DNA from 3 places in the Roseibium sp. SCP14 genome. Region 1 is predicted to be linked to each of the others. Evidence: riboswitches for the same ligand, from Rfam matches in the RefSeq annotation. Region 1 holds a riboswitch; each other region holds the start of a gene.

Region 1 (3,918 bases):
AAACGGGCCGCCTGGTTGCTGGAAAGCTCGTTGACTATGCCCTTGGTCTTTATGCTTCCAAGGACTATCTCAAGGAACACGGAACACCCAGGTCACCCAGCGATCTAAACGCGCACGATCTTATCGATTACGTTGAAGATCTGCTCTATTCCCCTTCCCTGAACTACAGCGCAGATTTCACCAAGAACTGGTCCGCCCGATTTGAGATCGCTTCCGCCCTCGGTCAGACCGAGGCTGTCCGGGCCGGTGCGGGCATTGGTATTCTGCACGATTTTATCGCCCGCGGAGACAATGCATTGGTTGAAGTTCTGCCAGACATCAAACTCCGGCGGGCCTACTGGATGGTCACCCACGAAAGCTCCCGCCCCTTGCGCCATGTCGCAGCCGTGCAGGAATTTCTGCGCGATCAGGTCGCGCGCGATAAAGTCATTTTTGGCTAGGAAAATATCTATTTGTCTCGAAGGTTTCCATCACACGGATTGGACTGATGAAACCGTTCAGTTCGTAAGAAATACAAGCGGTTTGGTTTCATTAGCGCCATTTTTGGGTAACTGAAATCCACTCTCGTGTCCTTGTCTCTGGATCCGGATTCAAGGTGATGTCCGTCACGACGGCAGCGCTGTCCGCGCCGTTTTTGAACACGCCCTCAAGGCGTTCAGGATTAAGTCCACCGATCGCCACAAGCGGCAAACCGCCGATCTGCTGCTTCCATCTGCCGATCTTTTCGAGGCCCTGCGGAGCCCATTTCATTTTCTTCAAAATGGTTGGATAGACCGGGCCCAGCGCCACGTAGTCCGGGTCAACTGAGAGTGCGGTATCCAGTTCCTCGCCGTCATGTGTCGATACCCCAAGGCGCAGTCCTGCCCTTCGGATCGCCGTCACATCCGCATCCGCCAGATCTTCCTGGCCGAGATGAACAAAGTCGCAACCTTCATCGATGGCGAGCTGCCAATAGTCGTTGATGATCAATTGGCAACCATGTCTTTTGCAGATCGTCTTTGATGCTGCGATTTCTTTACGCAGTACCGCCTCCGGCTTGTCCTTGATGCGCAATTGGACCAGCTTGACGCCAAGCGGGATCAGCCGTCCGATCCACTCGGAACTGTCAACGATCAGGTAAAACGGGTCGAGTTTCATTCAAATACTGCCATGCCAATTACAGGGGTTGAGGGAACGGCCATGTCGCGTGGGTCCAGCGGTTGGGCTTCGAATGCCTGGCGCCCCGCCTCGACGGCCTTTGAAAAAGCTTCTGCCATCGCAACAGGATCACCGGCCTTTGCGACAGCTGTATTCAAGAGAACCGCGTCAAAGCCGAACTCCATGACCTGAGCGGCGTGAGACGGACGACCAAGACCGGCGTCCACGACAAGCGGAACGCCGGGGAAATGAGCGCGATAGGCTCTAAGAGCATCGGGATTGACCGGTCCCCGTGCAGACCCGATCGGTGCACACCAGGGCATCAACACCTGGCATCCTGCTTCCAGCAGCCTTTCACCGACAACGATGTCATCCGTGGTGTATGGAAAGACTTTGAAACCGTCTTCGCACAGAATTCGTGCAGCCTCCACCAATCCAAATACATCCGGCTGCAAGCTGTCATGATGGCCTATGACCTCCAGCTTGATCCAATCTGTTCCGAACAACTCCCGCGCCATCTTCGCAGTGGTTACGGCCTCTTTCACAGAATGACATCCGGCAGTGTTGGGAAGCACGCGCACATTCAGCTGGCGGATGAGGTCCCAGAACTTGCCACCAGCACCGGTTCCTGCTGCTTCGCGGCGCAAGGAAACGGTCAGTATTACACTACCTGATCGCATTGCTGCATCTGAAAGGATTTTCGGCGACGGATATTGCGCTGTTCCCAGAAGCAAGCGGGAAGAAATCACCTCGCCATAAAACTCAAGCATGGTCCTCACCCTCCCTGCATGGGAGACAGGATCTCGATCCGATCCCCTTCAAGAAGCTCGCAGCTGGCACGTTCTTCAGCAGAAACAAGCTCGCTGTTGCGCGCTGTGGCAAGAAAATCGTGTTCATAGGCCAGTTCATCCAGAAGCCCTGAGAGGGTCGAACTGGTCACCTCCTGCTCTTCGCCGTTAATGATGAGTTTCAAGGGTGGTCTCCTTGGAAGAAAGGAACAGGGTTTCGGCGGCCTGTGCCGCAAAATGCGGAGCCAGCAGGAAACCGTGACGGTAGAAGCCATTCAGGCTCAGGACCCGGCCGTCAAAGTTGATGCGCGGCAGATTGTCGGCATAGGCCGGGCGAACACCCACGCCTGTCTCAATGATCTTGGCTTCAGCGAAAGCCGGGTGAAGGCTATAGGCAGCGTTCAGCAGTTCCATGGTGGAGCGAACACTGACCGGGCCGTCATCGGCACTTTCGATCATCGTTGCCCCGACCATGAAGTGGTTGTTGTCCCGAGGCACGATATAGACCGGAATGCGCGGATGAAGCATTCTAACGGGCCTGGACAACGTGATCTCTGGTGCGTGCAGGATCAGCATTTCCCCGCGCACTGCCCTCAACTCCTTTTCTTTCGACGCCATACCTATGCAATCGGCGATGAAATTCGTATCCACCTTCGGTTCTTCTGGTCCGAAGAAGGTTCTAACACCCAGTCTGGAAACCGTTTCTTCAAGCTGGATCAAGGCTTTTCGCGGATCCAGGTGAGCCTCCTTCGGGAAGAACAGTCCTTTGGAAAATCTCCCCTCCAGGTCGGGCTCAAGACCTGTTACCCCGGCCCCATCCACCCATTCGTAGCCGCTCGTACGTCCGGCGAAGCGACTGAGTTCGGCGATATCACGAGGTGGCGCAACGACCAGGGTACCTTTGTGCGAAACCGCACCCGGCAACGCTTTTGCCCACCAGTCGACCGACTTTTTTCCATAAGCGAGAACGTCTTCTTCGGCATTTTCACGCTCACACCACGGTGCCAGCATGCCACCGGCCAGCCAGGAAGCACTTCTGGTCAAGCCTTCACGGATCTCAAACAAGGTGACTTCGGCACCCCGCTTGCGAAGTTCGTATGCGAGCGACAACCCGGCAACACCTGCTCCGCGGATCAGGACCCTCATGTCTTTGCACCTGCGCCTGAGACACCTTGCACGACGTTTCACTCCTGCAGGGCCAACCAAAGGCCTTACATTCTTTTTCGTCAGGGGCTGTCGGGGATGCGCTTGACTGCATGCGCCGGACAAATGGTCCTCGCGCGCCGTCAGGGCCACCATCCCTTCGCCAGCATGACCTGGATCAGGTTCTTCGGGTCCCTGCGCTGTGCGTGTTACCGCACCCTGCAGCATCTCAGCCCCATGACGGGACACCCCGGGTGAGCCCCGTTTGTGCCGTCGGCACGCACGTTCTGTCAAGACATCTCAGCGTGTGTCCGCTCCCTGTCTTCAGGTTTCCGGTGACAGGTCATCCAAAAACGCACGCGTCTCTTTCAGACTGGAAAACTTCAGAACAGTCAGATGCGGCGGCGGAGCTGTGTAGATCCGAAGCAGCTTGGCGCGTGCGCTATGCCGGGTGCGCCAGATGAACCGCACGAACTCGACGGTTTGGCCGTTGAAACGCTCCGGACACCCTTCCGGCAAATCAGGCCGGCTTTTGCCGTAATATTGAAGAGAGCGTTTCAGAACCCGAAAGATCCGCAACCAGACCGGAACATCCAACCAGATGAATGTGTCCGCCCGATCAACCCGTTCCGCGTAAGTGCTCGAATGACCACCTTCGAAGATCCATTCGCTCTTCATGTGAACCTGATGCGTCAGCGCATCTTTTTCCTGTCTGGGTCTTTCAACCCAGCCAGGCAGCCAGTGAATGTGGTCCATGTTGTAGACGGGCAAACCCGTCCGCTGACCGAGCTGGTGCGCGAGCGTGCTTTTGCCCGAACCGGGACCTCCGACGATCATCACGCGTTTCATG
Region 2 (3,918 bases), on a different contig from region 1:
TTCAGCACCTCGTCCGGATAAGGTTTGACGGTCACACCATCTTCTTCCTGAAGAAGCTGCAGGCTGCCTGCATTTTCCCAATCGCTCTCCGCCAGGGCTCGTCCGTTTTCTGCTCTGCAGGCTTCCAGGACAATGGCCCGCAACTCTTCCGGCAATCCATCAAGTGCAACCTGATTGAATATCGCTTCACCGGTGCCATTGGGTTCATGGAAACCAGGAGAATAGTAGTTTTTGGCGACCTTTTGAAAACCCATGGCCCGGTCCGACCAGGGCCCCAGAAACTCTGTGGCATCCAGAACACCGCTTTGAAGCGCCTGGAACAGTTCGCCGGGAGGCAGGCTGACGGGCGTTGCCCCTAGCCGGCGCATGACCTCGCCTCCAAGTCCCGGCATGCGGATCTTCAGACCTTTCAGGTCATCAAGACCATTGATGTGCTTCTTGTACCAGCCACCCATTTGAACACCGGTGTTTCCAGCCATAACGGGCTTCAGGCCGAAGGGCGCGTAAAGCTCGTCCCAGAGAGCCTGCCCGCCACCCTGCTCAATCCAGCTGATATGTTCATGCGGCAGCAGACCGAAGGGAATTGCGGTGAAATAGACCGAGGCGGGTATCTTGCCTTGCCAGAAGAAGGACGCAGTGTGCGCCATCTGAGCCGTGCCGGCTGCAACCGTATCGAAAACCTCAAGCGCGGGAACCAATTCCCCGGCTGAATAAAGCCGTATCTGGAAACGGCCACCGGACATTCTGGCGACCTGATCGACAATCCGCTGAGCGGTTACTCCAGGCCCGGGCAGGTTCTTTGGCCAGGATGTCACCATTTTCCACTCTATCGTGGCCTTTTCTTCGGCGATCGCCGGAGCTGCGAGTGCTGCGGAACCGACGGCAACAGAACTCCCGAGTAACGACCGCCGATTGATCATATTTTTTGACAGGTGAGATTTTTCTGACATGTCACATGCTCCAGAAGCGATAGAAATGATGGACGGGGCCGTGACCGGCTCCAATCTCGAGCTGGTCAGCCGCCGAAATGGCAGCATGGATGTATTTCTTGGCAGCTCTCGTTGCGCCTTCCAGATCGCTGCCCTTGGCGAGCTCCGCTGCGATTGCCGATGAAAGCGTGCACCCGGTTCCATGTGTGTTGTTCGTCTGGATGCGCTCCGCATGCAACCAGATGGCATTGCCGACCGCATCGAAGAACAGGTCAGCGCTTTCTTCACCTGTTCCGTGCCCTCCCTTGAGCAGGACGGACTTGCACCCGAGCCTCAGGAGATTCTCTGCCTGCGAGAGCATCTCGGTCTCATTGGCCGCAATTTCGGTCTCCAGCATCCGGGCAGCTTCGTGAAGGTTTGGTGTGATGACATCAGCGAGCGGCACGAGGACGGAGATCAGGCTCGATACGGCGCTGTCGACCAGCAACGGGTCGCCGGACGCCGCCACCATCACGGGGTCAAGCACCACGGGTCCGGTGTCGAGCGCCTCCAATCCACCGGCAACGGCCTCAATGATCTCGACGCTTGAAAGCATGCCGATCTTGGTAGCGTTGACTTTCAGATCCGAATAGACCGCATCCATCTGGGCACGTACGAAAGCGGGCGGGACGTCATGAATGGCACTCACCCCGAGAGTGTTTTGCGCCGTCAGGGCGGTCAGCACACTGGCACCGTAGACGCCATTTGCCGAAAACGACTTGAGATCGGCCTGGACCCCGGCCCCGCCACCGGAATCGGATCCTGCTATGGTCACCGCGATGGCGGTCATGTGTCTCTCCATTCTTGAATGAGAAAAGGAAATCAGGCCGTTTTCAGCCGCATTTCGATATCGTTCGCCGTGATTGAGTAAAGGGCGTCGAGAAGTTCCGGCACCAGGCTTCCCGGACCTCCCGCGCGGCTCGCGGCCAGTTCTCCGGCTATATTGAAGACCGACAGTCCACAGGCCGCAGCCAGAGCGGTGTCCGTCTCCACACAGGCAAAGGCTGCCAGCACGGCGCCACCGGCACATCCGGTGGCGGTTACGCGGGCCATGAGAGGATGACCGTTGCGCAGGCGAAAATCCTCACCCTGGCTTTCAATCTTGTCTTCAACGCCCGTCACAGCCAGCACGGTACCGGCCGATATCACCGCATCGGCGTCGGACCTTTGCGGAAAAAGTGCAGTCATTTCCGCCTCGTTCAGGCGCAACAGGTCCGGCTGGAAGTCCATCAACTCCTTTGCGAACGCGCAACGCACCGGAGACCGGTTCACGAAGACCGGGTCGATACTGACAGGACGCCCCGCCGCCTTCGCAGCCTTGATGGCAACCGGAATGGCTTCCCGGCGGCTTTCGTCCAGTGTCCCTAGATTGACGAGAAGAGCATCCGCGCTTTCAGCGAAACCGGCGACTTCCTCTTTGGCGATCGTCATCGACGGAACGGCGCCAAGCGCCAGCAAGGTGTTGGCCGTGAAGGTTTGCGCAACAGCATTCGTGATCGCGTGAATACGGGGCGACTTCTGCCGAACCCTCATCAACAGGTCAAAGACGGTTTCCGCCGACAGGTTCTGTGTGGAAGCAGCGATGGACAGGTTCATGCATCTCCTCCGAAAGGCTCCGGCTGCAAACCGGAATACTGTTCAAGAGGGAGAGCTGTGAATGCCCTGGCAATCTGCATCTCAAATCCCTCCGCCGGCATCACCCGGATCAGGTTCAAGGAGTTGGCCTTCCGCCTCTCAGCCCGATCCAGAATCGCCGGGCACCCCCATGAGATATCTGCACTGCTAACAAGGCGAACCCGTCATTGCAAGACTGTACAATGGTCGCAGGCTGCATCAGTGATTGACTGCGGACAACAGATAGGCGATGTCCATGGGCATCATTCCGCAACGTTTTCTTTTCCGGAGCATCGCATGACCCCGTTTTTCGTTATGATCAAATGCCAGTTGGGCAAGACCTATCAGGTTGCCAACGCGATCGCCGACGCGGAAATTGCCTCGGAAGTCTATTCCACCAGTGGCGATTATGATCTTCTGGTGAAGTTTTATGTCGATGACGATGCCGATATCGGACATTTCGTCAATGAAAAGGTCCACCCGATCGACGGTATTCAGGACACCAAGACGATCATTACGTTCAAGGCTTTCTAGTTTTTCGCCTGACGCTCTCCCCGCATCCGGAGCCATTGGAGGTCAGCATGCATTTTTTGAAAGTTTCCGCCTTTGTCATCGGCCTGGGTGTCTTTTCACTTGCTCCGCCTCCAACGGCAAATGCGCAAGGCATGCCGCCTGAACAGATCAAGCAGATACTGGACGTGACCAAGGCAAGCTGGGTTTCCTTTCGCGACTGGGAAGGACAGCAGCTGATCTACTTCACCCATCTGGAAGCCTGGAAGTGCGGGATCGACTATGTCTTTTACGGTCTGAATGATGGCCCTCTGGACCAGATGTGGGAACTGGACGCATGCGATCCGGACAACCCCAATGCGGTTCTGAAGGAAAAACCGTATATTGAATTGCCCGCAGGCTCGACAAACTCAATCAGCGTGCAGCTGGTCTTTCCCGACGGCTCCAAGAGCGCTGTCGAGACCTTCCACTATAAGCCCTAGAAAGCCACTTTCGCCTTTCCTGACCCGAAAGCTTCTCATTGTCATGATTTCGACGGCGAAGACGCACGGCGCGCCTTGGTGCGGTCGAGGCCGAGCCGATGTTCGCGGTAGATGACGAACACCCCGGCGGCGATGACGATCAGGGCACCGATCACCACTTCCGGCACGGGGATTTCGGAAAACACCAGCCAGCCGACCAGGATCGCCCACAGCATGTTGACATAGTCAAACGGGGCGATGGTAGAGGCATCGGCAAACCGATAGCTCTGTGTCAAGAGAATCTGGCCGACGCCTCCGGCAAGTCCGATCAGAACCAGCAGGCCTGCCGTTGAAAGATCCGGGAC
Region 3 (3,918 bases), 1.2 Mb from region 1:
TGCACCTGGTTCCGCTCGTCCTTGGACAGTTTTCCGTTGGGCCGTAGTCCAAGCGCGACATTCTGTTCTGCTGTCAGATGAGGGAAAAGATTCCCATCCTGAAAGAGCATGGCAATCGGACGCTTGCCCGGGGAAAGGGATGTGAGATCTATCTGTTTCCAAAGGACTTGGCCGCGAGTGAGGTCACGGAAACCGGCAATCGTTTCCAGCAGTGTCGATTTGCCTGCTCCCGAAGGGCCAATGATCGCGACACGGCTCCCGGCCTCAATCACAAAGTCGGCATTCAGGGTGAAACCGCCATTGGCAATACTGCATTCGTCAAGCTTCAGCATGCCAACGTCCTCCGCGATCCAGGAGCCAGAAAACCGTCATTGATAACACGAGAAGCAGCAATGCACCGCCGGCAGCCGCCTGCATCTGGTAAGCCCCCATCAGTCGGTAAATCTGCAGCGGCAAAGTTGCAGTCTCGGCATTTGCAAAAAAGGTTATGACGCCGAGATCGCCCATTGAAAGAGCAGCAGCCAACCCGGCGGCAAAACCGATCTGGGGGCGCATGCGGGGGATCAGTATTCGGGAAAAGAACACTCTGCCTTCCATGTTGAGAGAAAGAGCCAACCGGCCATGCCGCTGGACGACATCGCGGGCAGCCGGGACAAGGATACGAAGGGCGAAAGGCAGCGCCATCACCGCATTCACCAGCGCAGTGACGGGCAGAGCAAGTGAGGTCGGATCGACCAGAGGCCGAAGCACAATGAACAAACCAGTGCCGATGACCAACGGCGAGGCGGCAAGCCCGAGGATACCGCTGACGTCCACGAAGCCGTATCGCCCGGTAGCGATGGTCGCCGCCATGGGAAGTGCCATCAACAACAGGACAAAAGTGCTCAGGGCTGCTACCGCCAGCGAGGTCATTGCTGCCTGAACCACGACCACCGGTAACGAGGCAAGGCCGACAAGGCCAGAGATCACCACCGACATCAGCGGCAGAAGAAGAAAGACTGAGGCAATCGCGATCCAAATCGTGTCGACAATCGGCTTCCCGCCATCCCAGCGGCGAATGGCCCGGTCAAGTCCGGCACCAAAGCCGTCCCCCCGCGAGAGTTTGAGTGCGGCGTATGCTGCTGCCGTTGTCAGGACCAGCTGCAGCGCCGACAGCATCGCTGCCCGGCTGAGGTCGAAGTCATACGTGAAGGCCTGATAGATCGCCAGTTCGATCGTCGTGGCACGGGGGCCGCCGCCCAGGGTTAGCGCAACTGCAAAGCTCGTCAGGCAAATGGCAAAAATCACAGCCAGAACGCCGGGAAGGATCCGCGCCAGCATCGGCAACTCGATCAGCCGGAACATTGAACGCTCGTCACAACCCAACTGGGCCGCGAGACGAAATCGTTCCGAAGGAACCTCCTGCCAGCCTTGCAGAATCAGGCGAGTGGCCAAAGGCAGATTAAAAAAGACATGCGCAAGGACAACGCCATGCAATCCGTAAATGCGGATAGGTGGCAGGCCGAAGAGGCCAAACGCGTCGGAAATCCACCCCGCGCGTCCGAAGACCTGGAGGAGGCCGATTATGGCCACGATGACGGGAAGGATGAAGGGAGCCCCGAGAAGGGCGATCAACACGCTTCGGCCCGGAAACCGCCGCCTTGCCAGCGCACGGGCAACCGGGATTGCCAATCCGGCGCTGATCAGGGCGGAAAGCACCGCCTGCGTAAGCGTAAAGCGCAGCGCTGCCCAGTCAGCCGGACCAAATCCTTGCCCGGCTTCAGCGCGCAGCGCAATTGCGGCCAGCGTGCCCAGAATCAGCGCGGCGACGACAGCCGCCGACGCGATCCCCGGGAACGGATTTACTGGCTGAGTGCGCCCAGCCATTCCGCCAACGCTTCTTCCCGCACTTTGGCGGCTTCATCAGCGCCCAAGAGTAGGGATTTTTCCGGAGTGTGCAGGGTTTCGAAGCCTTTTGGCAGTCCGCCCTCCGGAGTAATTGCAGGATACATCCAGTTCGTGGTCGGAATGATGGATTGGAACACGTCGGAAGTCATGAACTCCAGAAACTGATCGGCCAGTTCCGGCTGATCCGTGCCCGCCATTTTCGCAGCAACTTCGACCTGCATGTAGTGACCTTCGTCAAAGGCGGCAGCAGCCTTGCTGGCGTCGTCTTCGGCAATCAGGTGATAGGCCGGTGAGGTGGTGTAGCTGAGCACCATGTCCGCTTCCCCTTCGAGAAACAGTCCATATGCTTCCGACCAGCCCTTGGTGACAGTGACGATATTGTCCGAAAGACCTTCCCAGATTGCCGAAGCTTCGTCGCCATAAACTGCCTTGACCCACAGCAGAAGGCCCAGTCCCGGTGTCGACGAGCGTGGATCCTGAATGAGGATCTTGGTATCGCTCTCTGCCAGTTCGCGGAAGTTGCCGGGTGCCTCGGCGTCCTTGTTGTGCACGAAAGCGAAGTAACCCCAGTCGTAAGGCACGAAGGTTTCGTCGTTCCACTCAATCGGCAGCGCATATTCGGTGCGTACGGAATGGGGCGCGAAGAGGCCGGTTTCCTTTGCAGCGGCAATCAGGTTGGTGTCCAGACCAAGCACGATATCCGCGTCGGAATTCTCCCCCTCCAGCCGGATGCGCGACAGAAGAGCTGCGCCATCTTCGATGCCGACGAGGTTCAGCTCGCAATTGCAGACGGCTTCGAAAGCTTCCTTCACCTGCGGGCCGGGGCCCCAGTCGGAAACGAAGCTGTCATAAGTGTAGACGGTCAGCTGGGGTTTGTCGGCGGCAATCGCCGATGTTGCGCACAATAGTCCCGCAGCAAAGAGCAGATGTTTCATGTCATCCTCCATTGCGGCGAGAGGGCAAGGATGGATGAAACCGCTACCTTTCCCTCCGCCGGTTCTAGCCGGTTCAGGTTCAACGGGTTTGCCAGAACGGCATCTCAGCGCGAATTCCTCACGCACCCCGAGGTAAGGCCGTGATTATCTGGAAATGCGTCTGAGCACAACAGGATTACGGTTAGCTGGATAAAGATTGTGATGGCCTTACACCAGTGCATCCGATGAAGGTTTCTCGGGCGAACGCAGGTGCATTCGATCAATCCTCATTGAAAGCCCATGCCACCCCTGGTGCCGCAATTCGGCACAGACTGAAGTGACGGGTGGCTGCAAACGCAAAAAGGGCGGTCCGAAGACCGCCCTTTCCGTAAAGCTTTGAGCTTTGGACTTCTTAGAAGCCCATGCCGCCCATACCGCCCATGTCGCCACCCGGCATTGCCGGTGCTGCTTCTTTCTTCGGCAGCTCAGCAACCATGGCTTCGGTGGTGATCAGCAGACCAGCGACGGAAGCTGCGTCCTGCAGAGCAGTACGAACAACTTTGGTCGGGTCGATGATGCCGGCTTCGATCATGTTGACGAAGTCTTCGGTCTGAGCGTTGAAGCCGAAGGTGTCGTCGTCGTTTTCCTGGATCTTGCCAACAACGATGGAGCCTTCGACGCCAGCGTTTTCGACGATCTGACGGATCGGAGCTTCCAGAGCGCGCAGAACGATCTTGATGCCGGCTTCGATGTCGGAGTTGTCGGAAGACAGAGCGGAGACAGCTTTCTTCGCACGCAGCAGAGCGGTGCCGCCACCCGGTACGATGCCTTCTTCAACGGCAGCACGGGTTGCGTTCAGAGCATCGTCAACGCGGTCTTTTTTCTCTTTCACTTCGATTTCGGTCGCACCGCCAACGCGGATAACTGCAACACCGCCAGCGAGCTTGGCCAGGCGCTCCTGGAGCTTCTCGCGGTCGTAATCGGAAGTGGTTTCTTCGATCTGAGCCTTGATCTGACCAACGCGGCCGTCGATGTCTTCCTTGGAACCGGCACCGTCAACAATGGTGGTGGTTTCCTTGGTGATGGACACCTTCTCAGCGGTGCCGAGCATGTCGAG

Evidence for each region. A riboswitch is a leader RNA that binds a small molecule or an ion and turns the genes downstream of it on or off. The one in region 1 is predicted to bind thiamine pyrophosphate.
Region 2: it holds a riboswitch for thiamine pyrophosphate, as region 1 does, so the genes downstream of both, ABLQ08_RS18190 (hydroxyethylthiazole kinase) here and thiO (glycine oxidase ThiO) in region 1, are expected to answer to the same signal.
Region 3: it holds a riboswitch for thiamine pyrophosphate, as region 1 does, so the genes downstream of both, thiB (thiamine ABC transporter substrate binding subunit) here and thiO (glycine oxidase ThiO) in region 1, are expected to answer to the same signal.

What each region holds. Positions count from the first base shown of each region.
Region 1 covers NZ_JBDZYH010000001.1:90,454-94,371, forward strand. The annotation lists gene ABLQ08_RS00445 (LysR family transcriptional regulator) at 1-440, shown strand, start outside; gene ABLQ08_RS00450 (thiamine phosphate synthase) at 532-1,137, opposite strand; gene ABLQ08_RS00455 (thiazole synthase) at 1,134-1,907, opposite strand; gene thiS (sulfur carrier protein ThiS) at 1,913-2,110, opposite strand; gene thiO (glycine oxidase ThiO) at 2,094-3,071, opposite strand; TPP riboswitch at 3,206-3,331, opposite strand; gene ABLQ08_RS00470 (DNA topology modulation protein FlaR) at 3,393-3,917, opposite strand.
Region 2 covers NZ_JBDZYH010000004.1:257,138-261,055, reverse strand. The annotation lists gene ABLQ08_RS18200 (TRAP transporter substrate-binding protein) at 1-950, opposite strand, end outside; gene thiD (bifunctional hydroxymethylpyrimidine kinase/phosphomethylpyrimidine kinase) at 952-1,758, opposite strand; gene ABLQ08_RS18190 (hydroxyethylthiazole kinase) at 1,791-2,564, opposite strand; TPP riboswitch at 2,633-2,743, opposite strand; gene ABLQ08_RS18185 (Lrp/AsnC ligand binding domain-containing protein) at 2,880-3,116, shown strand; gene ABLQ08_RS18180 (hypothetical protein) at 3,164-3,574, shown strand; gene ABLQ08_RS18175 (DMT family transporter) at 3,616-3,918, opposite strand, start outside.
Region 3 covers NZ_JBDZYH010000001.1:1,313,216-1,317,133, reverse strand. The annotation lists gene ABLQ08_RS06035 (ATP-binding cassette domain-containing protein) at 1-332, opposite strand, end outside; gene ABLQ08_RS06030 (thiamine/thiamine pyrophosphate ABC transporter permease ThiP) at 319-1,866, opposite strand; gene thiB (thiamine ABC transporter substrate binding subunit) at 1,842-2,822, opposite strand; TPP riboswitch at 2,855-2,962, opposite strand; gene groL (chaperonin GroEL) at 3,214-3,918, opposite strand, start outside.